DNA from 4 places in the Shewanella sp. 0m-8 genome. Region 4 is predicted to be linked to each of the others. Evidence: predicted binding sites of a transcription regulator. Region 4 holds the regulator's gene; each other region holds the start of a gene.
The links. The regulator sigma-54, encoded in region 4, starts transcription at its own class of promoters, with help from an activator protein. The targets are predictions, from matches to a motif close to GTTGGCACGNNNNTNGNNT.

Region 1 (3,153 bases), on a different contig from region 4:
TATTCGAACCGCAGCAGTTAATACTTCGGTGTCGCTGCTCTTTGGTCCATATTCAAGTAACGTCTGTACGATGGTCTTCATGTCACGAATAGACACACCTTCATTGAGCAAGTTCTGCATCACTTTAACGACGCTGCCCAGTGGCATCACATCTGGAATAAAGCCATCAACCAACTTAGGCGAATGCTTACCAAGCATTTCAAGTAGTTGCTGAACTTCTTCATAGCCAAGCAGTTTGGCGGCGTTATTCGATAATAGTTGGCTGATGTGAGTGGCCACTACCGTTGAGGCGTCGACTACCGTGTAACCTAAGGTTTGTGCGTGCTCACGCATTTCGGGAGCGATCCACACCGCATCCAGACCAAAAGCGGGGTCTTTCGTTTCGATACCATCTAGCTTGCCATATACTTGCCCAGGATTAATCGCTAGCTCACAGTCATGACGAATTTCAGCTTCACCCGATGCCACGCCCATTAATGAGATCCGGTAAGCATTGGGGGATAAATCGAGGTTATCGCGAATGTGAACGGCTGGCACCAGGAAGCCTAGCTCTTGTGAGAGCTTCTTACGCACGCCTTTAATGCGTCCAAGCAGCTCGCCGCCCTGACCTTTATCCACTAATGGAATTAAGCGGTAACCCACTTCTAGGCCAATGGTGTCAACATGCTGTACATCATCCCAACTCAGCTCTTTTGGCTGCGAGTCGCGAGGCTCAACAGGACCTGTTTTTGCCAGCTCCAGTGCGCGCTCTCGGTCTGTTTGTTGTTTTTTCTTAATGAAGTAAGCGCCCGCGCCAGCTGCCGCTGCACATGATAAGAACACCAAATGTGGCATACCTGGCACAATGCCCATCACGAACATCACGCCTGAAGCGATGGCTAGCGCCTTGGGACTGTCAAACATCTGCCCCATAACCATTTCGCCCATATCACCGGATTCATTTTGACGCGTTACCATCAAAGCCGCGGCAATAGATAAGAGTAGACCGGGGATCTGCGCCACTAGGCCATCACCAATCGTTAATAGGGTATAAATTTCAACTGCCGCAGAGAAAGATAAATCATGCTGAGCGATACCAATAATAAAACCGCCCACAATGTTAATCACAAGAATTAATATACCGGCGACCGCATCACCTTTTACAAATTTTGACGCACCGTCCATGGCACCGTAAAAGTCGGCTTCACGGGTCACTTCAGCGCGGCGAGAACGCGCTTCTTCTTGCGTTAATAAGCCAGCGTTTAAGTCGGCATCAATCGCCATCTGCTTACCTGGCATGGCGTCTAGGGTAAAGCGAGCACTTACCTCAGATATTCGCCCCGCGCCTTTTGTCACAACGGCAAAGTTGATAATAATAAGGATTAAAAACACGACTAGACCAACGGCATAGTTGCCACCAATCACCACAGAGCCAAAGGCCTCAATCACCTTACCTGCCGCGTCACCACCATTATGGCCTTCAAGCAGGACCACACGCGTTGAGGCAACGTTCAGTGCAAGCCTGAGTAGGGTTGCCACCAGCAAAACGGTAGGGAATGCAGCAAAATCTAGCGGTCTGTCGCTGTAAATGGCAACGAGGAGTACCACGAGTGCCAGTGCGATATTGAAGGTAAAAAGGATATCGAGCAGGAACGCGGGCATAGGTAAAATGATCATAGCCAGAGCGGCTAAAACCAATAACGGCGTACCAATACCTTTTAAATGCGCAGGCTTTATCTGTTTTAATTGGCCTAGACTTGCTTTAAGTTCCATTCACCCTGAGTCCGATCTTTGACGTCTAACGCCAATACAGCAAATACTGTACCAATTATTTTTATAAGAATTGTCGCGACTATAACCTGAAAGCGACTAGCAAAGAATATCTGACGTTGCGAGTGGTTGATTTTTGGGCATAAAAAGGACTTTAATGTTTTAATTCATCTGGGATCGGCTGTTTAATTGGAACAGGATTAGGACGCCTGCCCTTGCCCTTTTGGTATTGTCGTAATTGGAATACATAAGCAAGCACCTGAGCCACTGCAGTGAATAACCCTTCAGGGATCTCTTGGTCAATTTTAGTAGTATGAAAAATAGCACGTGCCAGTGGCGGAGCTGAGACTATTGCCACGTCGTGCTCTCTAGCAATTTCTCTGATTTTAAACGCCACTTCATCCACGCCTTTTGCCACCACAAAGGGGGCCGTAGAACGTGTCGCATCGTATTTAACCGCCACGGCGTAATGCTCAGGGTTAACAACAATAACGTCGGCATTGGGCACTTCCCCCATCATCCGCCTTTGAGACATCTCGTGTTGTAACTGACGAATGCGTCCTTTCACCTCTGGCTTTCCTTCGGTGTCCTTGTATTCGTCTTTCACTTCTTGCTTGGTCATCTTTAACTGTTTGGCATGATTCCAAATCTGAAATGGCACATCAATAATGACGATCAGGAAAGTGGATGCGCAAAGTAAAATAAATATCCATACCACTATGTCCAGAGCATGGTAAATATTGCCTGGCAAGTGATCTTGCGACAGCATCAAAATATCATCTAAATAGAGGGTCAATAATAGATAGGCAGTAATGGCGACCACAGAGAACTTAGCAATACCTTTAGTAAGTTCAACCAAGGCTTGCACGCCAAACATCCGCTTAAACCCAGCCATAGGGCTCATTTTGCTGGCCTTGGGCATAAAAGCTTTAACCGAAAATGACATGCCACCAAGGGCGACATTACCTGCAAATGCGATTAAGGCTAAAAACGCAATAAAACCCATCAACGGGACTGCAAGTTCAGTGCCTACCATCCCCCAAACATTCATCATCTGATTGGTATCAAAAATCTCGTCACGACTCTGCGTAAATAACTTCGTCATGATGTTATGCATCGCCTGTGCGATATCGGGGCCAGTCATTAACAAGCCTACCGAAGCCGCGATCAGTACGGCAGAAGTTCCTAGATCTTTTGAGCGTGCAACCTGCCCTTTGTCTTTGGCCTGTTGCAACTTTCTGGAGGTGGCTTCCTCTGTTTTTTCTTGGCTACTATCGTTTTCAGCCATTTATAGCCGCCCTCCACCTTGTAACGTGAACACTATTGCTGATAGCCATTCGCCATAAAGCATGATTACAGCCCACCATCGGCGCGGCATTGCAGCTCAAGTACATTACAAAGTAG
Region 2 (3,153 bases), on a different contig from region 4:
TTTACTGATATCCCACAATTGCGTGAGAGATCTCTTACAAGAATCCTATCTCAAAGCGAGTTTCTTACTGATTTTTATGAGTTAACGCCCTAAATAGCATTACCCAATCAGCTAAAAAACTGTATAAGGGATACTCAAATGTTGCGGGACGATTTTTTTCAAAAATAAAATGGCCTATCCAAGCAAAGCCATAGCCAATTACAGGTAACAGCCATAACATCCACCATTGACCACTCAATAAGGCATAAATCATCGTTAAGATAACTAGGCTACTACCTACATAATGCAAAGCTCGACAGGTTTGATGCTGATGTTGAGACAAGTAAAAAGGATAAAACTCCCAAAAAGACTCAAAGCGCTTACTCATTGTTCAGCCCTCGATAAAACAGTAGTTCTCCGCTTACTTTTCCAATCGCTGACTGCTCTAGACTTTCAAAGCCATGTGCAGCAAACAAACCAATATGAGATGCCGTGCTGGCAAAAACACCCACGCCATCAAGATGCGGCTGTTCATCACACCAACTTTGAACAGCTTTTACCAGTAAGCTGCCATAGCCTTTGCCTTGCTCGTTATTTGCTATCGCAATAAATTGCAAAATGCCACATTGATTACTCGGCAAATTATCGATTATTTGATTTTCTTTATGAATAAGTGCCTGAGTCGATTGCCAGCCCGTACTTAACAGCATTTTTAAACGCCAATGCCAATAACGCGCCTCACCTAACGGTATTTGCTGAGTCATGATACAAGCAACACCTACCAATCTTTCTCCAGCAAACATACCAATTAGTGCCTGTTCTTGCTGCCAGATCTCATTAAGTTCTTCTCGAATCGCACCTCGAAGTTTTTGTTCGTACTGCGCTTTATCGCCATTAAATAAAGCTTCTAAAAAGAAAGGGTCATCATGATAGGCGTTATATAGAATAGAGGCTGCAATGCGTAAATCTTCAGCGGTTAAGTAAACTGCGCGGCATTCTTCCATGGTTTGATTTTCCATTGTTATTTTCCTTGTTCTCCATCACACAACTCCAATGTAGCAAGCCCTTAGAAAAGTGCAATTAATAATCAATTCCAAAGCGCAATGTCAAAAAATGAGTGACGGTTTTGCCGATAAATCGCTTTATCGTCCATACTGAGATAAAGCGAGAAATCATTAACGCAAGGTAAAATATGTTATGGATACCACCCCACAAGATCTCACCCAGCTCTTTTTACAAATGGGTTTAGAAAGTCATGAAGAAGCCATTGAAAAGTTCATTGCTGAACATGGATTAGCAGCTGACGTACGGCTACATGAAGCGCCGTTTTGGACAGCTTCACAGAAACATTTTTTAGTTGAATCGTTTAATGAAGATGCCCAGTGGACTGAAATAATCGACCAGCTGGACACCCTTTTAAGAAAATAAGCCTATTGCGATCTAAATTTTGCTGTAGGCCATTTCTCCCCAGCCTACTACCGCATTATTACTGATCACCACAGGTGTACATTCATCCTTTGTAGTCTTGCCATCACCATGGGTGCGTTGAGTTCGATAAAAAAGCACGTATACCTCTTTATCTTGCTGAATGTATGCTTCATTAAAATCAGCCGTTCCCATTAGCGTCGTTACTTGGTTCTTAGACATACCAAGAGAGATTTTTGACAAATTGTCGCGGTTTTTATCCTGAACCTTTTCCCATGAACCATTCTCTGATCCGCCATCACCAACGTTGACCACGCAGCCAGTTAGCCCTAAGCTTGCAATCCCAAAAAACACTAAACCTAATAAATTATTTTTCACTTTAACTTCCTGTATTAACATTGTTTTAATTTTATTTAAAAAGCAATTAACATGCCAAACACTAAGTTACTGTTTTAACAATACTTTATTAATTTCATCGTTTTAGCTTCGCTAATAGATTAACGAAAATGCTAACGAGTAAGGAATTTGACGAACCATGAGTCCAATAGAACAAGTACTAGCTGCCGCCAAAAGGCTCGATGATGAAGGCAAAGCCGCAACACTGGCACTCATAAAGACTAAACTCGGCAATAGCATAGCAATGCCTATATTGATCCAAGGGTTGCAACAGTTTAAATCCATGAGTACTGAAGACAAAAAAGCCTTGTCGGCGCTGATATCCACTGCAAAGGTAAGCGATGACAACGCCGCATTAAGTCACTCAGAGCAAGCAAATAAAATCACTCAACTTGAGCAAGATTTTAGCCTGTTAAAAGGTGAGTTCAGTGTTCTAAAACAGCAGTATAGCGAACTAAAGCAGCAACTTAGTGAAGTTAAAACACACCAAAATACCAGTGAAGGAAACAATATCTAATGCATGTGATTGAGTTACGATTTGAATGCTTTGATAACACTACAATCACAGCCGCAGAAAAAGCGATTAATGGCTTACTTGAAGCGTATCGCGCTAATGGGCAAATTTTAGGCCGTGAATTTGCCGTCGCCTTTAACGATGGCGAATTTAAAGTCAGGCTGCTAACGCCAGAGAAAAGTAGCTTATCTAAGCGCTTCAACAGCCCATGGGTTGAAACAGCACTCAGTGAACTGACCGAAGCCAAGCTATTAGCCCCACGAGAGAAGTATATCGGCCAGGACATTAATTCTGAGGTCTCAAGTCAAGAGACTCCTAGCTGGCAGCTGTTATATACCAGTTATGTGCATATGTGCTCACCGCTTCGAAACGGCGATACCCTGCAGCCTATCCCGTTATATCAAATCCCAGCGACAGCCAATGGCGACCATAAACGCCTGATCCGTTGGCAAACTGAATGGCAAGCCTGTGATGAGCTGCAAATGGCTGCTGCAACCAAGGCTGAGTTTGCAGCGCTTGAAGAGTTAACTAGCCACCAAAGTGACCTCTTTAGACGTGGCTGGGATCTACGGGGCAGAGTTGAATACCTAACCCAAATTCCAACTTATTATTACTTGTACCGCGTTGGCGGTGAAAGCCTTGCCGTTGAAAAGCAGCGCCCCTGCCCTAAGTGTGGTAGCAAAGACTGGTTACTCGATGAGCCATTATTAGATATGTTTCATTTTCGCTGCGAGACCTGCCGCATCGTGTCTAATATCTCTTGGGATCACTTATAAAGCTCGATAGCTTTCCTAAAAAAATAGCTTTGCTATAAATTTCCCCATAAAAAAATGGCTCAA
Region 3 (3,153 bases), on a different contig from region 4:
TCGTAAACAACCTACTTAGCTTAAGCTTGTTTAATCTAGCGAAATTTTATTTTAGATACTGAAACGTTTAAGACGGTAGTGCTTATTGAATTGCATATACAAAGGAGTGTATATGGTCTCCCCACAGGGACTCGAACCCCGATCGATCGCTTAGGAGGCGACTGCTCTATCCTGTTGAGCTATAGGGAGACGATGCTGATTATACTGGTTTTACACTAGATGAAAAGAGCTGATGAAAAGTCTTTAAATTTAGTTGCTTAATAAATGTTCTGCGGCTGAGCATTTTGCAGGCTAATCCCATTTATTTAGTGATTAACCTGCAATTTACGCCAGTAATGTTAGCCAGTCATTTTAGTGCAGGCTTAAGCCTGCTCCAGTTATAGCTTTATCGCCAAGTCATTAATTTGAATATTGAGCGATGCGGCGATGCCATCTAATACCGCTGTAGCACTTTCTTCTGTCACTTGATCTATGGTGATGGTCGCTTTACTTTTTCCTGCCACCGCGCGCATGTTATCGAGTCTATCGGGCATATTTTGCTGCAATACTAGTTGAAGCGTGTCACCGACTCGAATGCCGTGGCGTCTGCCTAGGTTGAGGATAATCCTATCGGCCTGTTTAGATACCACCTGACCGAGTAGTGGGCGGCAATTTAAGCTGTTATCTAAATCATTGCTAACTTGAGCCAAAATTTGATCAATTACCTGGCCGTAGTCAGAACTCCAGAAACTGGTGCTATTAGAGTTAACCGTTTGCTGGCGCTTAAACTCCCATTCTGCCGCTTGGCTGTATTGTTGACTCCAGACTTTCTCGCCGCTAATACCATGAAAGAGCGATACTCGAATTTGAAAATTACGCATGGGGTCGTTGTCCCACAGCCCAAGGGTACTGGTGAAATCTTCAGTTGATATATCGATGATCTCTGGCAGCAGAATATATTGGCTGTCTGTTATCTCACTCAACCAGCTAGGTAAGCGATAGCCACGCACATCAATTAAAGCTTGGTCTATGTCTAAACGCTCATTGGCATGGGTCAGTGGAAAGCTACTGTTAGAGTGTTGCTCTAGCGTGAAGGCTAAACGCTCTGACAGGTTTTGCTCGAACAGACCAATATTGCCGACTCTAAGCTGGGTTCTGTCTTTGATTAATGCCTGGGGGATTAAAATGGCCGCTTTAAGCTGGCTACTTTGGCAAGTGTCGTTGAGCGGTTCAATGATATCGATACGAACATTGACGGTGATTTCATTGTTTTCAATACGCTCACTGATAAGTTCAACATTTTGGCTTTGCGCCTGATGTGCCATGGCAAAAGTGTCATTGATTAATTGGCCGTTACTGACGGTTTGTTGGCTACTAAAGCGTGCACCGGACTGTAACGTGGCATAACTTACGGCTTGGTGAATGGCGTTTTCTCTTGCTTGAGTGACGTTGTTATCGGTAATTTTTGCTTGGCCACTGGCAGTGATCCACTTGGCTTGTGCTGGCAGCGTGACAACGGATGACATTAAGCACACGAGTGCTGTGATTGAATATAGCGCTGGTTTCATCTTACCTGTCCAGTTTTCGAGAAATTGATGGCATGGTTATTGTGCATAGTTACTCTGCATATTTGTTTGACATAGCTTTTTGCATAGCTTTGTGCCGGATAACTGACAAACCTGCCTTTTAGCAATGAGTTAAGCAATTAACGTGCCTGTATCGGCAGATTTGTGGCTATCCTTTAGCAGGAGTACTCGATGATTTTTTATTAACAGCTGTGTAGAAGAGGACACTGAGCTAGATCTGAGAAGTTTAGGGCCAAAATAGATAAAGTTTTGGGCTGCTTTGCCGATATGAATTTAATAGCATTTATGCGTACGGATAAGGTCGGAACGATTACTGCAACTCGTTGTAGTGATTAACGTCTGATAGGAAGTTTAAACATGTATAAGCCCATTATTTTTCTATCTTTACTGCTGACTATCGGCTGTGCAAGCACCGAGGGCGATAATCCCGCTGAGCAGCAGATGGCTAACGGTTATGGTTTGCCGCATACCGCTGCGATAAATCATTTGTCTCAACAGATGGCCAATGAACTGGTTCGGCAAAACGACAGCTTGCGCCCAAATCAGCCATTGCTGGTGGCAACCCCGGTATTGGTATCAGATATGACATCGACCAATGCGCTTGCTTTGCAATATCAACAAGGTTTGATTGCGGCGTTACATGATCATCAGTTCAATTTAGTTGATATTAATGTCAGTGATGCCCTTAAGGTCACTGCTGATGGTGAGTTTATTATGAGTCGTGATTGGCAGCAATTGTCCTCAGACTTACCGGTTGAGAATGTGGTGGTTTCGACGATGAGTTTATCGACCCAAGGGGTGGCAATTAATAGCCGAATCGTCAATGTGACTAATAACCGTGTGGTATCGGCGGCGCAAGGTTTTGTTAATGCCGCTGCGATGCCTGGTTATATTCGCGTTTCAGAAAAGGTAGTGTCAGAAAATGGGTTACTTTATCGCAATAACCAAGGCGGGCTGCAATCGGTGAAAATAGTAGGGGATAAATAGATGAAAGCCGTTCTTTTATGTGCCGCGTTAACCCTTTGTGCATGCTCGGCACAAGACCGCTATGTGCAGTATGAAACAGAGGCGCCACGCTCTTTTCCCAAGTTGAGCGCAACCGGTTATGCACCGCTGGACACTCAACCTGCAGCTGAACATTCTCAGCGTGTATTAATGGCAATGCAAGCCTCGAAAATTGCGGCGTATCGTGAACTTGCAGAGCAGGTTTATGGTCAACAATTGAGTGCAAGTAGCCAGATGAGTGACTGGATGTTATCTAGTGATGAAATTCAAGCGTCTGTATCGGGCGTTATTCGTGGTGCTAAAATAGTAAAAAGTTATCCTGCTGGTGAGCATTATGTGACGGAACTAGAGTTAGATTTTGAGCAAGTATGGGCACTATATCAGCAGCAACACCGCTCGCAACGAGTGAAAGAAATTACGTATTTTTAAGGGGCAGGGCGTTCGCAGGCTCACTTCGAGGACGCTTCGCTTCTAGGTCCTAGGAAAAGCGCAAGAAAAGTCAAAAGCTTGAATTGGTTTTATTTATGCAATTGCTTTGATCTTTATGCTTTGCTAGAACCTAGAACCTAGAACCTAGAACCTA
Region 4 (3,153 bases):
TAAGCTACGGGTTTTCTCAAAAGAAGATAAGAGCGGTAAAACGCTTGTGGCGACTGGTAACCCAGCCACTTACACCCAAACAATGGATGATGGACGCCCGGCAACGGCTAGCGCAAAAGAGATCCGCTACGAACTTGCTACGCGCACACTCACCTTAGTCGGCGAAGCCACCCTAGCGCAAGACGGTAGCCAGGTCACAGGTAACCGCATTAAATACAACATCAGTTTGCAACAGCTTATTGCAGAAAGTACTGGCAAGGGCGATGACAGAGTTATCACCATTATTCAGCCTGAAACCTATCAGGAAGAGAAACCAGAATCGCCAGCGAAAAAGCAGGAACAGCAATGAACCAAATCACCTTAAAAGCGGTCAATCTTGCTAAGAGCTATAAAAATCGTGCCGTCGTACAAGATGTTAGCTTAACCGTAAAGACAGGTCAGATTGTTGGTTTGCTTGGCCCAAACGGTGCAGGTAAAACAACGACATTCTACATGGTGGTTGGCCTAGTACAGAGTGATAAGGGTAAGATCTTTATTGATGATGACGATCTTACGCTCGATCCTATGCATTTACGCGCCCGTAAAGGTATCGGTTACCTACCTCAGGAAGCCAGTATTTTTAGAAAGCTGTCAGTACGTGACAACATCATGGCCGTCTTACAGACTCGTCATGACATCAATAACGAGCAACGTGAAGAACAACTTGAGCATCTACTCGAAGAGTTTCATATCACTCACATTCGTGACAGCCAAGGTATGGCATTGTCTGGAGGCGAACGCCGCCGGGTAGAAATTGCTCGGGCACTCGCAGCTAATCCAAAGTTTATCTTGTTAGATGAGCCGTTCGCGGGTGTTGACCCCATTTCAGTTATCGATATTAAAAAAATTATTGAACAACTTAAGAGTCGCGGTCTGGGCGTACTGATCACCGATCATAATGTTCGCGAAACTTTGGACGTTTGTGAGCGTGCTTACATAGTAAGCCACGGAAATCTGATTGCTGAAGGTACACCTGCCGAAATCTTGGACAACCAACAGGTTCGAGCGGTGTACTTAGGTGAACAATTCAGGCTATAGTTAATTCACAGTATGGAAGCTGAAAAACTCAATATGGAATTATTTCCAAAAAAATCAACGTGTTGAGTTTTTGAGCAACCTTCGCCAGTTCAACGAGCTTTAACGTTTAACTACAGTGTAGGGAATAGCGGTAAAATGAAAGCGTCACTCCAGCTCAAAATGGGTCAACAGCTCACTATGACTCCCCAGTTACAACAGGCCATTCGCCTGTTACAACTGTCTTCTTTAGAGCTGCAACAAGAGATCCAACAAGCATTAGATTCTAATCCGTTACTGGAGCTAGATGAAGAGCAGTCAGATGGCGATATGATCAACGATGAAGATCACTCTGTAAATGACTCTAATAGTGAACTCACCCAAGATAGCGCAAGCGTTGACACCTCCGAAGCCCTCACCCAAGATTCCATGCCCGATGACCTGCCTATGGATACCACTTGGGATGAAGTCTACACCGTTTCCTCTAATGCTAGCTCAGGCGTAAGTCGTGAAGATGACATGCCATTCCAAGGCGAGACTAGCGAAGGCTTATATGAGCATCTTGAGTGGCAAAAGAACCTCACCCCATTTTCAGATAACGATCTTGCTATCGCCACCGCGATTATTGATGCGATCGATGAACGAGGTTATTTAACCCAGAGCTGTGACGAAATTCTCGAAGCGATGGGCGATCCTGAAACTGAACTCGATGAAGTCGAAGCCGTTTTAAAACGAATTCAACATTTTGATCCTATCGGTGTTGCCGCCCGCAACTTAAGTGAATGCCTACTTATCCAGCTAGCACAATATGCCGCAGATACACCGCACATTGAAAATGCAAGATTACTGATTAAAGACTATTTAGACCTTATTGCGGGGCGTGATTTTAGGCAGTTAATGCGTAAAACCAAACTCAAAGAGGATGATTTACGTGAGGCGATCACACTGATCCAAACTCTTAACCCAAGACCTGGGCTTGCCATTGCACGCAGTAAAGATGAATACGTCATTCCCGACGTGTCTGTCAGCAAGAAAAAAGGTCGCTGGGTGGTAGAGCTAAATCCTGACTATATGCCTAAGATTAATGTTAATCAGCATTACGCATCAATGGCGCGTAGCACAACGAATCAGGCCGACGGTCAATTTATCCGTGGCCACCTGCAAGAAGCTAAGTGGTTTATAAAGAGCCTGGAAAGCCGCAACGACACCTTATTGAAAGTGACAAACTGTATCGTCAAATTCCAGCAAGGCTTTTTTGAGTTCGGTGAAGAAGCCATGAAACCTATGGTACTCAATGACATTGCCGAAGCTGTTGAAATGCATGAATCTACCATTTCACGTGTTACCACACAGAAGTACATGCACACCCCAAGGGGCATTTTTGAACTAAAATATTTCTTCTCAAGCCATGTGGGTACCGACGATGGCGGAGAATGCTCATCGACAGCAATTAGGGCATTTATTAAGAAATTAGTCGCAGCTGAAAACCAGAGGAAACCGTTAAGCGATAGCAAAATGGCCCAGCTTCTGGCTGAACAAGGGATTAAAGTTGCTAGACGTACGATTGCAAAATATCGAGAAGCGATGCTGATCCCGCCCTCAAACCAACGTAAGAGTTTATAACTCAAAATTAGGCACATGGAGGATCGATAATGCAAATCAACCTGACAGGACATCACATCGAAATCACCGATTCACTACGCGGTTATGTAGAAGAGAAATTTACAAAGCTTGAACGACATTTCGATCAGATCAATAATGTGCACGTTATTTTGAATGTACAAAAAATGCAGCAGATTGCCGAAGCTAAAATTCACCTTAAAAAAGGGGAAGTATTTGCTATTTCGGAACATGCAGATATGTATGCTGCAATAGACTCCCTGATCGATAAACTAGATCGTCAGGTTATTAAACACAAAGAGAAGCTGACTAAACACTAACGATGGAACTAAGTACCATCCTGCAGCCGGAGTGCACTACCTGCGCCACTCCGGGCAGTAAGAAAAAAGTACTGGAGTTAATCAGTGACATTGCCGCTGTCCAGTACCCAACCCTTTCTTCACAAGAGATCTTTGAAAGTCTCTTGGCACGAGAGAAAAT

Region 1: a site for sigma-54 is predicted at 1,790-1,808, ahead of flhA (flagellar biosynthesis protein FlhA). Genes of this name have one in related genera too.
Region 2: a site for sigma-54 is predicted at 1,823-1,841, ahead of ACVBIO_RS09260 (DUF3192 domain-containing protein). Genes of this name have one in related genera too.
Region 3: a site for sigma-54 is predicted at 1,866-1,884, ahead of ACVBIO_RS03075 (FlgO family outer membrane protein). Genes of this name have one in related genera too.

What each region holds. Positions count from the first base shown of each region.
Region 1 is NZ_JBRIMB010000004.1:9,076-12,228, forward strand. It holds gene flhA (flagellar biosynthesis protein FlhA) at 1-1,752, opposite strand, end outside; gene flhB (flagellar biosynthesis protein FlhB) at 1,904-3,037, opposite strand; gene fliR (flagellar biosynthetic protein FliR) at 3,103-3,153, opposite strand, start outside.
Region 2 is NZ_JBRIMB010000014.1:4,875-8,027, forward strand. It holds gene ACVBIO_RS09245 (Mpo1-like protein) at 65-367, opposite strand; gene ACVBIO_RS09250 (GNAT family N-acetyltransferase) at 360-998, opposite strand; gene ACVBIO_RS09255 (DUF2789 domain-containing protein) at 1,177-1,407, shown strand; gene ACVBIO_RS09260 (DUF3192 domain-containing protein) at 1,420-1,803, opposite strand; gene ACVBIO_RS09265 (hypothetical protein) at 1,940-2,317, shown strand; gene ACVBIO_RS09270 (Zn-ribbon-containing protein) at 2,317-3,090, shown strand.
Region 3 is NZ_JBRIMB010000004.1:50,148-53,300, reverse strand. It holds tRNA gene ACVBIO_RS03085 (tRNA-Arg) at 114-189, opposite strand; gene ACVBIO_RS03080 (flagellar assembly protein FlgT) at 378-1,547, opposite strand; gene ACVBIO_RS03075 (FlgO family outer membrane protein) at 1,923-2,552, shown strand; gene ACVBIO_RS03070 (LPP20 family lipoprotein) at 2,553-2,999, shown strand.
Region 4 is NZ_JBRIMB010000028.1:44,103-47,255, reverse strand. It holds gene lptA (lipopolysaccharide transport periplasmic protein LptA) at 1-349, shown strand, start outside; gene lptB (LPS export ABC transporter ATP-binding protein) at 346-1,077, shown strand; gene ACVBIO_RS13780 (RNA polymerase factor sigma-54) at 1,213-2,676, shown strand; gene hpf (ribosome hibernation promoting factor) at 2,706-2,993, shown strand; gene ptsN (PTS IIA-like nitrogen regulatory protein PtsN) at 2,996-3,153, shown strand, end outside.